DNA from 4 places in the Streptococcus nakanonensis genome. Region 1 is predicted to be linked to each of the others. Evidence: predicted binding sites of a transcription regulator. Region 1 holds the regulator's gene; each other region holds the start of a gene.
What was found. Region 1 encodes CtsR, which represses protease genes until heat stress. Its sites were predicted from a motif close to TTGGTCAAAAAAGGTCAAANA; they were not measured.

Region 1 (3,212 bases):
GACTATTTGAAAGATAACAAAGAAGAAGCTCGTAAAGTCATCCAAGCTATCAAAAAAGGCTACCAATATGCTATGGAGCATCCAGAAGAAGCAGCTGATATCCTCATCAAAAATGCACCTGAACTCAAGGAAAAACGTGACTTTGTCATCGAATCTCAAAAATACTTGTCAAAAGAATACGCAAGCGACAAGGAAAAATGGGGTCAATTTGATGCAGCTCGCTGGAATGCCTTCTACAAATGGGATAAAGAAAATGGTATCCTTAAAGAAGACTTGACAGACAAAGGCTTCACCAACGAATTTGTGAAATAATGACAGAGATTAGACTAGAACACGTCAGTTATGCCTATGGTCAAGAGAGGATTTTAGAGGACATTAACCTGCAGGTGACTTCAGGAGAAGTGGTTTCTATCTTAGGCCCAAGTGGTGTTGGTAAGACTACGCTTTTCAACTTAATTGCGGGGATTTTAGAAGTTCAGTCAGGGAGAATTGTCCTTGATGGTGAAGAAAATCCCAAGGGGCGCGTGAGTTATATGTTGCAAAAGGATCTGCTCTTGGAGCACAAGACGGTGCTTGGTAATATCATTCTGCCCCTCTTGATTCAAAAGGTGGATAAGGCAGAAGCTATTGCTCGCGCAGATGACATTCTTGCGACCTTCCAGTTGACAGCTGTACGGGACAAGTATCCTCATGAACTCAGTGGCGGGATGCGTCAGCGTGTAGCCTTGCTTCGAACTTACCTTTTCGGACACAAGCTCTTTCTCTTAGATGAAGCCTTTAGCGCCTTGGATGAGATGACCAAGATGGAACTCCACGCTTGGTACCTTGAGATTCACAAGCAGTTGCAGCTCACAACCTTGATCATCACGCATAGTATCGAGGAGGCCCTCAGTCTCAGCGACCGCATTTATATCTTGAAAAATCGCCCTGGGCAGATTGTTTCAGAAATTAAACTAGATTGGTCTGAAGATGAGGACAAGGAAGTCCAAAAGATTGCCTACAAACGTCAAATCTTGGCAGAATTAGGCTTAGATAAGTAGAAAAATAGGGAGTTGGTGAAGATTATCCTTTACCAGCGCCCTTTTTCTTTTAAAAATGAGAAAATTTCGGTATAATAGTCAAAGATAGTCAAGGTTTAAAGAGAGAGGTGGGTTTGTAATGAGATTTAAAAATACATCGGATCATATTGAGGCCTACATCAAGGCGATTTTAGATCAATCTGGAATTGTGGAGTTGCAACGGAGTCAGTTGGCAGATACTTTTCAGGTTGTTCCCAGTCAGATTAACTATGTGATCAAGACACGCTTTACGGAAAGTAGAGGCTACTTGGTTGAAAGTAAGCGTGGGGGCGGAGGCTATATTCGTATAGGACGGATTGAGTTTTCTAGTCATCATGAAATGCTCCGAGAACTGCTTTACTCGATTGGTGAGCGGGTCAGTCAAGAAATTTATGAAGATATTCTGCAGCTTTTGGTTGAGCAGGAATTGATGACCAAGCAGGAGATGAATTTGCTAGTATCAGTAGCTTTGGATCGCGTTCTAGGAGAAGAAGCTCCAGTTGTTCGTGCTAATATGCTACGACAGGTCATACAAGAGGTAGATAGAAAAGGGAAGTAAGATGAACTATTCAAAAGCATTGAATGAATGTATCGAAAGTGCCTACATGGTGGCTGGCCATTTTGGAGCTTGTTATCTAGAGTCTTGGCACTTGTTGATTGCCATGTCCAATCACAGTTATAGTGTGGCAGGGGCAACTTTAAATGATTATCCATATGAGATAGACCGTTTAGAAGAAGTCGCTTTGGAACTGACTGAAACGGACTATAGCCAGGATGAAACCTATACGGAATTGCCGTTCTCCCATCGTTTGCAGGTTCTCTTTGATGAAGCAGAATATGTAGCGTCAGTGGTCCATGCTAAGGTGCTAGGGACAGAGCACCTCCTTTATGCGATTTTGCATGATGGCAATGCCTTGGCGACTCGTATCTTGGAAAGGGCTGGTTTTTCTTATGAAGACAAGAAAGATCAGGTCAAGATTGCTGCCCTACGTCGAAATTTAGAAGAACGGGCAGGTTGGACTCGTGAAGATCTCAAGGCTTTACGCCAACGTCATCGTACAGTAGCTGACAAGCAAAATTCTATGGCTAATATGATGGGCATGCCGCAGACTCCGAGCGGTGGTCTTGAGGACTATACGCATGATTTGACAGAGCAAGCGCGTTCTGGCAAGTTAGAACCAGTCATCGGTCGGGATAAGGAAATCTCACGTATGATTCAAATCTTGAGTCGAAAGACCAAGAACAATCCTGTCTTGGTTGGGGATGCAGGTGTCGGAAAAACTGCTCTGGCACTTGGTCTTGCCCAGCGTATTGCTAGTGGTGACGTGCCTGCGGAAATGGCTAAGATGCGCGTGTTAGAGCTTGATTTGATGAATGTCGTGGCAGGGACACGCTTCCGTGGTGACTTTGAAGAACGCATGAACAATATCATCAAGGATATTGAAGAAGATGGCCAAGTCATTCTCTTTATCGATGAACTTCATACCATCATGGGTTCTGGGAGTGGAATTGACTCAACTCTGGATGCGGCCAATATCTTGAAGCCAGCCTTGGCGCGTGGAACTTTGAGAACGGTTGGTGCGACAACTCAGGAAGAGTACCAAAAACACATTGAAAAAGATGCGGCCCTTTCTCGTCGATTCGCTAAAGTAACGATTGAAGAGCCAAGTGTGGCCGACAGCATGACCATTTTACAAGGCTTGAAGGCGACTTATGAGAAGCATCACCGTGTGCAAATCACAGATGAAGCGGTTGAAACAGCGGTCAAGATGGCCCATCGTTACTTGACGAGTCGTCATTTGCCAGACTCTGCTATCGACCTCTTAGATGAAGCAGCAGCAACAGTGCAAAATAAGGCTAAGAATGTAAAAGCAGACGATTTAGGTTTGAGTCCAGCTGACAAGGCCTTGATGGATGGCAAGTGGAAACAGGCAGCCCAGCTAATCGCAAAAGAAGAGGAAGTGCCTGTCTATAAAGACTTGGTGACAGAGTCTGATATTTTGACTACCTTGAGTCGCTTGTCAGGAATTCCAGTCCAAAAACTGACTCAGACTGATGCTAAGAAATACCTGAATCTGGAAGCTGAATTGCACAAACGTGTTATCGGGCAAGATCAAGCTGTTTCAAGCATTAGCCGTGCGATTCGCCGCAACC
Region 2 (3,212 bases), 300 kb from region 1:
AGATGCATGAGGATGTTAAACAGCACCAGGCAAAAGCTGGGACTCCTACAATGGGAGGTTTGGTTTTCTTAATTACTTCTGTTTTGGTTGCTTTCTTTTTCGCCCTATTTAGTAGCCAATTCAGCAATAATGTGGGAATGATTTTGTTCATCTTGGTCTTGTATGGCTTGGTCGGATTTTTAGATGACTTTCTCAAGGTCTTTCGTAAAATCAATGAGGGGCTAAATCCCAAGCAGAAATTGGCTCTTCAGCTTCTAGGTGGAGTTATCTTCTACCTTTTCTATGAGCGCGGGGGGGATATCCTGTCTGTATTTGGTTATCCAGTTCATTTGGGATTTTTCTATATTTTCTTCGCTCTTTTCTGGCTAGTCGGTTTTTCAAATGCAGTCAACTTGACAGACGGTATTGACGGTCTAGCTAGTATTTCCGTTGTGATTAGCTTGTCTGCCTATGGAGTTATTGCCTATGTGCAAGGTCAGATGGATATTCTTCTAGTGATTATTGCCATGATTGGTGGTTTGCTTGGTTTCTTCGTCTTTAACCACAAGCCTGCTAAGGTTTTTATGGGGGATGTGGGAAGTTTGGCTTTAGGTGGAATGCTGGCAGCGATTTCTATGGCTCTCCACCAAGAATGGACTCTCTTGATTATCGGAATTGTTTATGTCTTTGAAACAACTTCGGTCATGATGCAAGTCAGCTATTTCAAACTGACAGGTGGTAAACGTATTTTCCGTATGACGCCTGTACATCACCATTTTGAGCTTGGAGGATTGTCTGGTAAAGGAAATCCTTGGAGCGAGTGGAAGGTTGACTTCTTCTTTTGGGGAGTGGGGCTTCTAGCAAGTCTCCTGACTCTAGCAATTTTATATTTGATGTAAGAATAGCACCCTGACGTTTCAGGGTGTTTTTGCTTTTTAAAAAATATTGGTCAGTCAAAGTCAAATTTCTTGACCTTTTCTGACTAATGTAGTATATTATGAACGTAAGGTAAATGAAAGCCTTACTCGAACACTTATGCTCAATGAAAATCAAGAGCAAACTAGGAAGCTAGTTGCAGGTTATCAAAACACGGTTTCGAGCTTGTAGATAAGGCGAAGCTGGTGTGGTTTGAAGAGATTTTCGAAGAGTATAAAAAATATTGGTCAGTCAAAGTCAAATCACTTGACCTTTTCTGACTAATGTAGTATATTATGAACGTAAGGTAAATGAAAGCCTTACTCGAACACTTATTTAAAGTAAAATAGAAAGAGGTGGGGTCTATGTTTAATCTAGAAATCTTCAGAAGTAAAGATAGTCTACTCCTGCTTGAAAAAGAAAAACCAGAAATAGTACCTAGAGTAGCGATTTAGCTAGTCTAAATTTTTTAAAACAAAGGTCAAAGATAGTCAATATCAGTAATCATAACTAAGTAAACAAAAAGAGGTAAAGAATATGAACAACAACTTTAATAATTTTAACAACATGGATGATTTATTTAACCAATTGATGGGTGGTATGCGCGGATACAGTTCTGAAAATCGTCGTTACTTGATTAATGGACGTGAAGTCACACCTGAGGAATTTACTCACTATCGTGCGACTGGTCAATTACCAGGAAATGCAGAAGTTGATGGCCAAATGCCACAACATACGTCAGGTATGAAACAAGACGGTGTCCTTGCTAAACTAGGTCGAAACTTGACAGCAGAAGCTCGCGAGGGCAAGTTGGATCCTGTTATCGGACGAAACGAGGAAATTCAAGAAACATCTGAAATCCTCTCACGCCGTACTAAAAACAATCCTGTACTTGTCGGAGATGCAGGTGTTGGTAAGACAGCCGTTGTCGAAGGTTTAGCACAAGCTATTGTGAATGGTGATGTTCCTGCTGCTATCAAGAACAAGGAAATTATTTCCATTGACATCTCAGGTCTTGAGGCTGGGACTCAATATCGTGGTAGCTTTGAAGAAAATGTCCAAAACCTAGTCAATGAAGTGAAAGAAGCAGGGAATATTATCCTCTTCTTTGATGAAATTCACCAAATCCTCGGTGCAGGTAGTACGGGTGGAGACAGTGGTTCTAAAGGGCTTGCGGATATTCTCAAGCCAGCCCTCTCTCGTGGAGAATTGACAGTGATTGGGGCAACGACTCAAGATGAATACCGTAACACCATCTTGAAGAATGCAGCTCTTGCTCGTCGTTTCAACGAAGTCAAGGTCAATGCTCCTTCAGCAGAGGATACCTTTAAAATTCTTCAAGGAATTCGTGACCTCTATCAACAACACCACAATGTCATCTTGCCAGACGAAGTCTTGAAAGCAGCGGTGGATTATTCTGTTCAGTATATTCCTCAACGTAGCTTGCCAGATAAGGCTATCGACCTTGTCGATGTAACGGCTGCTCACTTGGCAGCTCAGCATCCTGTAACAGATGTGCATGCTGTTGAACGTGAAATCGAGGCAGAAAAAGACAAGCAAGAAAAAGCAGTTGAGGCAGAAGATTTTGAAGCAGCTCTAAACTATAAAACACGCATCGCAGAATTGGAAAAGAAAATCGAAAACCACACAGAAGATATGAAAGTGACTGCAAGTGTCAACGATGTGGCTGAATCTGTAGAACGTATGACGGGTATTCCAGTATCGCAAATGGGAGCATCAGACATCGAGCGTTTGAAAGATATGGCTCATCGCTTGCAAGATAAGGTAATCGGTCAAGATAAGGCAGTAGAAGCAGTGGCCCGTGCTATCCGTCGTAACCGTGCTGGTTTTGATGAAGGTAATCGCCCAATCGGCAGCTTCCTCTTTGTAGGACCAACTGGGGTTGGTAAGACAGAACTTGCTAAGCAATTGGCGCTGGATATGTTTGGAACTAAGGACGCCATCATCCGTTTGGATATGTCTGAATACAGTGACCGCACAGCAGTTTCTAAGCTGATTGGTACCACAGCAGGTTATGTGGGTTATGATGACAATAGCAATACCTTGACAGAACGTGTTCGTCGCAATCCATACTCTATCATTCTCTTGGATGAAATTGAAAAGGCTGATCCTCAAGTCATTACCCTTCTCCTCCAAGTATTGGATGATGGTCGTTTGACAGATGGTCAAGGAAATACCGTTAACTTTAAAAACACAGTCATTATCGCAACATCAAATGCTGGTTTTGGCTATGAAGCTAACTTGACAGAAGATGCGGACAAACCAGAATTGATGGACCGTTTGAAACCCTTCTTCCG
Region 3 (3,212 bases), 620 kb from region 1:
AAAGTCTCTTGAAAATCTCAGAAAATCAAACCAAGAATCGAATTTATTAACTAGAGAAGCCATCGAAACAGCCCTCTTGCAGCTCTTGGAAAAAAAGGACCTGACCAAGATTAGTATTTCTGAATTGGTCAAACGTGCAGGCGTTTCGCGTGCGGCCTTTTACCGCAATTATGATTCCAAAGAGGAGATTTTAGAAAGTGTCTTTAAACGAACTGTCCACAATATTATGGAACAGTTGCATCATTATGATTTAAAGACAGACCTTTATCTGGTCTGGGTTCACCTTTTCCGAGAGGCCAGAAAGGAAGCCAGAGTGATTCAACTGGCCTTGGATTACCATCTGGAAAAAATCTTTGTCCAAGCCATGCAGGAGTTTCTGGAAAAATACCATGGAAAATCAAAAGGTGTCAGCTCTTATCTTCATTCCTTCTGGAGCTCGGCTATCGTCTCTGTCCTTCTAAAATGGATTAAGGATGGCATGAAGGTACCTGCTGAAAAGATTGCAGATTTACGGTTACCATTTTTTAAAAAATAGAGAAAAAGGAGAAGAGATATGACTGAAAAAAGACTGGCCTGGGATGAGTATTTTGCAGCCCAAGCATTACTAATTGCCAATCGTTCCACTTGTAAACGCGCTAAAGTGGGTGCAATTCTGGTTAAGGATAATAAGGTGATTTCCACTGGTTACAATGGTTCGGTGTCAGGTACCGAGCATTGTATTGACCACGAATGTCTGGTCATTGAAGGTCACTGTGTTCGCACCCTTCACGCTGAGGTCAATGCTATCCTTCAAGGTGCAGAACGTGGTGTTCCTAAAGGCTTTACAGCCTATGTAACCCATTTTCCTTGTCTCAACTGTACAAAACAATTGCTTCAGGTCGGTTGTAAGCGTGTGGTTTATATCAACCAGTACCGAATGGATGACTACGCCCAATACCTCTATCAAGAAAAGGGAACAGAATTGACTCATTTACCACTTGAGACCGTACAGACAGCTCTTAAAGAGGCTGATCTAATGTAAAAAATATCAAAAATAAATGGTTTAGAAAGATTTTTAAACCGTTTTTTGGTATAATAAGAAGAATAAATTGAAAGAAGGAATTCCAAAAATGGGAAAAATTGAAGTTATTAATCACCCGCTGATTCAACACAAATTGTCAATCTTGCGTCGTACAGATACTTCCACAAAAGCTTTTCGTGAGCTAGTAGATGAGATTGCAATGTTGATGGGGTATGAAGTACTTCGTGATCTTCCACTAGAAGATGTGGAAATCGAAACACCAATTACAAAAACAGTTCAAAAACAATTGGTAGGTAAGAAATTGGCCATCGTTCCAATCTTGCGCGCAGGTATCGGGATGGTCGATGGACTCTTGAGCTTGGTTCCAGCTGCTAAGGTTGGTCACATCGGTATGTACCGTGATGAAGAAACGCTTCAACCAGTTGAGTATTTGGTGAAATTGCCTGAAGATATTGACCAACGTCAAATTTTTGTCGTAGACCCAATGTTGGCAACAGGTGGTTCAGCAATCTTGGCTGTTGATTCTCTTAAAAAACGTGGCGCATCAAATATCAAATTTGTCTGCCTTGTATCTGCTCCAGAAGGTGTAAAAGCCCTTCAAGAAGCTCATCCAGATGTAGAAATCTTTACAGCAGCCTTGGATGAACGTTTGAACGAACACGGTTATATCGTTCCAGGTCTTGGAGATGCTGGAGACCGCTTGTTCGGTACAAAATAAAATTAAAAAGAGATTGACTTGGAAAAGAAGTTCCAGTCACGAAAGGAGGTTGAATTTTTGTTTCTGTCTAATGAAAACAGAGCAAAAATTTGACCTTTTTTGACCAAGATATTATAATAGTCTTATCTTCAGTCATTTGACCAACAAAATTAAAACTCAAAAGGAGAAATAAATGATTCCTGTAGTTATTGAACAAACAAGCCGTGGAGAACGTTCATACGATATTTACTCACGTCTTCTCAAAGACCGCATCATTATGCTGACAGGTCCAGTTGAAGACAACATGGCCAACTCTGTTATTGCCCAATTGCTTTTCTTAGATGCCCAAGATAGTACAAAAGATATTTACCTTTATGTCAATACACCTGGTGGTTCTGTATCAGCTGGTTTGGCAATCGTTGATACCATGAACTTTATCAAGGCAGATGTCCAAACCATCGTTATGGGAATGGCTGCATCTATGGGTACAGTCATTGCATCAAGTGGAGCAAAAGGCAAACGTTTCATGCTTCCAAATGCAGAGTATATGATTCACCAACCAATGGGTGGTACAGGTGGTGGTACCCAACAAACTGATATGGCTATCGCTGCAGAACACTTGCTTAAAACTCGTAACACCTTGGAAAAAATCTTGGCTGAAAATTCAGGTCAGTCAATCGAAAAAGTTCACGCAGATGCAGAACGCGATAACTGGATGAGTGCCCAAGAAACACTTGAATATGGCTTTATTGATGAAATCATGGCCAACAATTCATTGAACTAATAATCAAAGGAGGCAAACTCGACTGGGTTTGCTTTTTTTGGTATAATAGGGAGAGATTTCTTAGAAAGAGGATTTACCATGTTTGAAAAAGTCAATCGATCTGGCTTGATTATCTATCTTTACTATAATCGTGATGCCAAAAAACTGCAGGATTATGGAGATATTACCTATCATTCCAAGAAACATCGTTACTTACAACTCTATGTTCCAACTCAAGAAATGGAGCAATTAGTCGGGCGCTTGGGCAAGGAAAAGTTTATCAAAAAAGTCAGAGTTTGTCATATCCAAGAGCTGGAAACACCCTTTGTGGGCAATCTTTATCGAGAGGAAAACGTTATCAGATAAAAATTTAAAGAAAAGTGTTGACAATTTTCTGATAATTCGGTATATTCTTAACAGACTATTTAAGAAATAAGGAGACAAAAAAGATGAAGAAAAAATTTGCCCTATCCTTTGTGGCGCTTGCAAGTGTAGCACTTCTTGCAGCCTGTGGAGAAGTGAAGTCTGGAGCAGTTAACACTGCTGGTAACTCAGTAGAGGAAAAGACAATTAAAATCGGATTTAACTTCGAAGAAACTGGTGCCGTAGCTGCCTACGGAACATCTGAACAAAAAGGTGCCCAATTGGCTGTTGACGAAATCAATGCCGCAGGTGGTATCGATGGAAAACAAATCGAAGTAGTCGATAAAGATAACAAGTCTGAAACAGCA
Region 4 (3,212 bases), 690 kb from region 1:
AAGCAAGGTAGATTTCCCGCTCCCCGAAGGACCGATGATAACAACAACTTCTCCTCTTTTAATCTCGAGGTTGATGCCCTTCAATACTTCATTCTTTCCAAAGGATTTATGTAAATTTTCAATTTTTATCAAGGTTTCTGTCATTATTTCTTATCTCCTTGTCCCATACGTTTTTCAAAAGCTTTCAAGGCTACTGTCAAAATAGAAGTCATAATCAAGTAATAAAAGGCTGCAAATAAAAGTGGTGTTAAAGGTAGATAGGTTGTTGTAGAAACTGTTGTAGCACCGTTCCACAACTCCATAACCCCAATAGCTGATAAGAGGGAGCTGTCCTTGATAATGGTGATAAATTCGTTCCCCAATGCTGGCAAAATATTTTTGATTGCTTGTGGCAAAATCACATACCGCATCGCATTTTTAGGACGAATCCCTAGCGAATAAGCCGCTTCTAGCTGACCTTTTGGAACTGCATTGATTCCGGCACGAACAGTCTCAGAAACATAAGCACCACTGTTCATAGAAATAATCAAAATCCCTGGAATCAGACGAGAAAGGTCAACACCCAAAATTCCAACCTGAATAGTCGGAGCATTGATATGCATTAGAGCAAAGGCAATCATAATCTGAACCATCATCGGTGTCCCGCGGAAAATCCAAACGTACAAGTTGGCCAGCCAAACAAGCGGTTTAAACTTTGAACGTTGCCCAAAAGCCAAGACAACACCCAAAATAGTTCCCAAAAAGACAACACAGATAGAAATGAGAACCGTCACAACAGCCCCATAGTTAAAATAAGGTAAATACTTAGGTAAAAAAGAAAAATTCATAGTCACACTGCTTTCTAAAATAGAGTACTGTATGATTATAACATGCATTGAATTAAAATTCAAATCTTTTATCCAATTTATTTAAAAATCTTTAAACTAGCAGAATTAGCGAGAAATCTTAGTTTTTTCTAGTCAAGTTGGCCTCCTTTATGGTAAAATAGTAACGATAAGAAATGAAGGAGAATCAAAATGGAATCACATTTGGTTAGAATCATCAACCGCCTTGAAGCAATGGCAAACGATGGCGGAAATTTAAAACGTAATTTTGAACGCGAAGGAGTTGTTGTTGCAGAAGTTGCATACAGCCACGACGAAGAAAACGGATCAATCTTTACCCTTCGTGATGTAGAAGCTCGCGAAACTTATACTTTTGATAGCATTGACTTAATTGCAATGGAGATTTACGAACTCCTCTACTAATCTAAAGCAAGCTGGGATTGCCCCTGCATGTCTAACCAAAATCCTTTTTGTCTCACAAATAGGATTTTTTTTAGTCCAAATTCACAAAAATTTTCATTGTAACAACTTCTCAAAGCTTCAATCTTTTTACTTGCTTTACACCCCAATCCTGTTATAATGAGAGTATAGGAATTTGACTATTTTTGACCTTTGAACAGGTCAGGCTAAAGAAAGAAATGAGGTAGATGTATGCTTTGTCAAAACTGTAAAATCAACGACTCAACAATTCATCTTTACACCAATCTCAATGGAAAACAAAAACAAATTGACCTCTGTCAAAACTGCTACAAGATTATCAAAACAGATCCTAATAACAGTCTCTTTAAAGGAATGACAGATTTGAACAATCGTGATTTCGATCCTTTTGGTGATTTCTTCAATGATCTAAACAATTTCAGACCTTCTAGCAATACTCCTCCTATTCCCCCAACCCAATCAGGTGGAGGTTACGGTGGAAACGGCGGTTATGGTTCCCAAAATCGTGGATCTGCTCAAACTCCGCCCCCAAGCCAAGAAAAAGGCCTGCTAGAAGAATTTGGTATCAACGTAACTGAGATTGCCCGTCGTGGAGACATTGACCCCGTTATCGGGCGCGACGATGAGATTATCCGTGTCATCGAGATTCTCAATCGTAGAACCAAGAATAATCCTGTCCTTATCGGTGAACCAGGTGTCGGAAAAACGGCCGTTGTCGAAGGCCTAGCTCAGAAAATCGTTGATGGCGATGTTCCACATAAACTCCAAGGTAAACAAGTCATCCGTCTGGATGTGGTTAGCTTAGTTCAAGGAACGGGTATTCGTGGACAATTTGAAGAACGCATGCAAAAACTCATGGAAGAAATTCGCAAACGTGAGGATATTATCCTCTTTATCGATGAAATCCATGAAATTGTTGGTGCAGGTTCTGCGAGTGATGGTAATATGGACGCAGGAAATATCCTCAAGCCAGCCCTTGCTCGTGGAGAACTGCAACTGGTCGGTGCTACTACCCTCAATGAATACCGTATCATTGAAAAGGATGCTGCCTTAGAGCGTCGTATGCAGCCTGTCAAAGTCGATGAACCAACGGTGGACGAAACAATCACTATCCTCAAAGGGATTCAAAAGAAATACGAAGACTATCACCACGTTCAATATACTGATGCTGCAATTGAAGCAGCTGCAACTCTTTCCAATCGCTACATACAAGATCGCTTCTTACCTGACAAGGCCATTGACCTCCTAGATGAAGCTGGTTCTAAGATGAACTTGACCTTGAATTTTGTGGATCCTAAAGTCATTGATCAGCGCTTGATTGAGGCTGAAAATCTTAAATCTCAAGCTACACGAGAGGAAGATTTTGAGAAGGCGGCTTATTTCCGCGACCAGATTGCCAAGTATAAGGAAATGCAAAAGAAAAAGGTCACAGACCAAGATACTCCTATCATCAGTGAGAAAACCATTGAGCACATTATTGAGCAGAAAACCAACATCCCTGTTGGGGATTTGAAAGAGAAAGAACAATCTCAACTTATCCATCTAGCTGAAGACCTCAAGTCTCATGTTATTGGACAAGATGATGCAGTCGATAAGATTGCCAAGGCTATTCGCCGTAATCGGGTTGGACTTGGGACCCCTAACCGCCCAATCGGAAGCTTCCTCTTCGTCGGCCCAACTGGTGTCGGTAAGACAGAACTTTCCAAACAACTAGCTATCGAACTCTTTGGTTCTGCTGACAGTATGATACGCTTTGACATGAGCGAATACATGGAAAAACACAGTGTAGCTAAATTAGTTGGTGCCCCTCCAGGTTATGTTGGCTACGATGAGGCTGGGCAATTAACTGAAAAAGTTCGCCGCAATCCATATTCTCTCATCCTTCTCGATGAAGTGGAAAAAGCTCACCCAGATGTTATGCACATGTTCCTTCAAGTCTTGGACGATGGT

Region 2: AC6I9F_RS08450 (ATP-dependent Clp protease ATP-binding subunit) is a predicted target of CtsR. The motif match lies at 1,139-1,159, and genes of this name have one in related genera.
Region 3: clpP (ATP-dependent Clp protease proteolytic subunit ClpP) is a predicted target of CtsR. The motif match lies at 1,826-1,846, and genes of this name have one in related genera.
Region 4: AC6I9F_RS06750 (ATP-dependent Clp protease ATP-binding subunit) is a predicted target of CtsR. The motif match lies at 1,417-1,437, and genes of this name have one in related genera.

Annotation. Positions count from the first base shown of each region.
Region 1 is NZ_AP027139.1:2,083,360-2,086,571, reverse strand. Features, by position in the region: gene AC6I9F_RS09810 (ABC transporter substrate-binding protein) at 1-312, shown strand, start outside; gene AC6I9F_RS09805 (ABC transporter ATP-binding protein) at 312-1,040, shown strand; gene AC6I9F_RS09800 (CtsR family transcriptional regulator) at 1,159-1,617, shown strand; gene AC6I9F_RS09795 (ATP-dependent Clp protease ATP-binding subunit) at 1,619-3,212, shown strand, end outside.
Region 2 is NZ_AP027139.1:1,783,567-1,786,778, reverse strand. Features, by position in the region: gene mraY (phospho-N-acetylmuramoyl-pentapeptide-transferase) at 1-878, shown strand, start outside; gene AC6I9F_RS08450 (ATP-dependent Clp protease ATP-binding subunit) at 1,432-3,212, shown strand, end outside.
Region 3 is NZ_AP027139.1:1,458,795-1,462,006, reverse strand. Features, by position in the region: gene AC6I9F_RS07105 (TetR/AcrR family transcriptional regulator) at 1-535, shown strand, start outside; gene AC6I9F_RS07100 (deoxycytidylate deaminase) at 554-1,021, shown strand; gene upp (uracil phosphoribosyltransferase) at 1,110-1,739, shown strand; gene clpP (ATP-dependent Clp protease proteolytic subunit ClpP) at 1,912-2,502, shown strand; gene AC6I9F_RS07085 (YlbG family protein) at 2,581-2,847, shown strand; gene AC6I9F_RS07080 (ABC transporter substrate-binding protein) at 2,931-3,212, shown strand, end outside.
Region 4 is NZ_AP027139.1:1,391,312-1,394,523, forward strand. Features, by position in the region: gene AC6I9F_RS06735 (amino acid ABC transporter ATP-binding protein) at 1-144, opposite strand, end outside; gene AC6I9F_RS06740 (amino acid ABC transporter permease) at 144-827, opposite strand; gene AC6I9F_RS06745 (DUF1797 family protein) at 1,017-1,247, shown strand; gene AC6I9F_RS06750 (ATP-dependent Clp protease ATP-binding subunit) at 1,476-3,212, shown strand, end outside.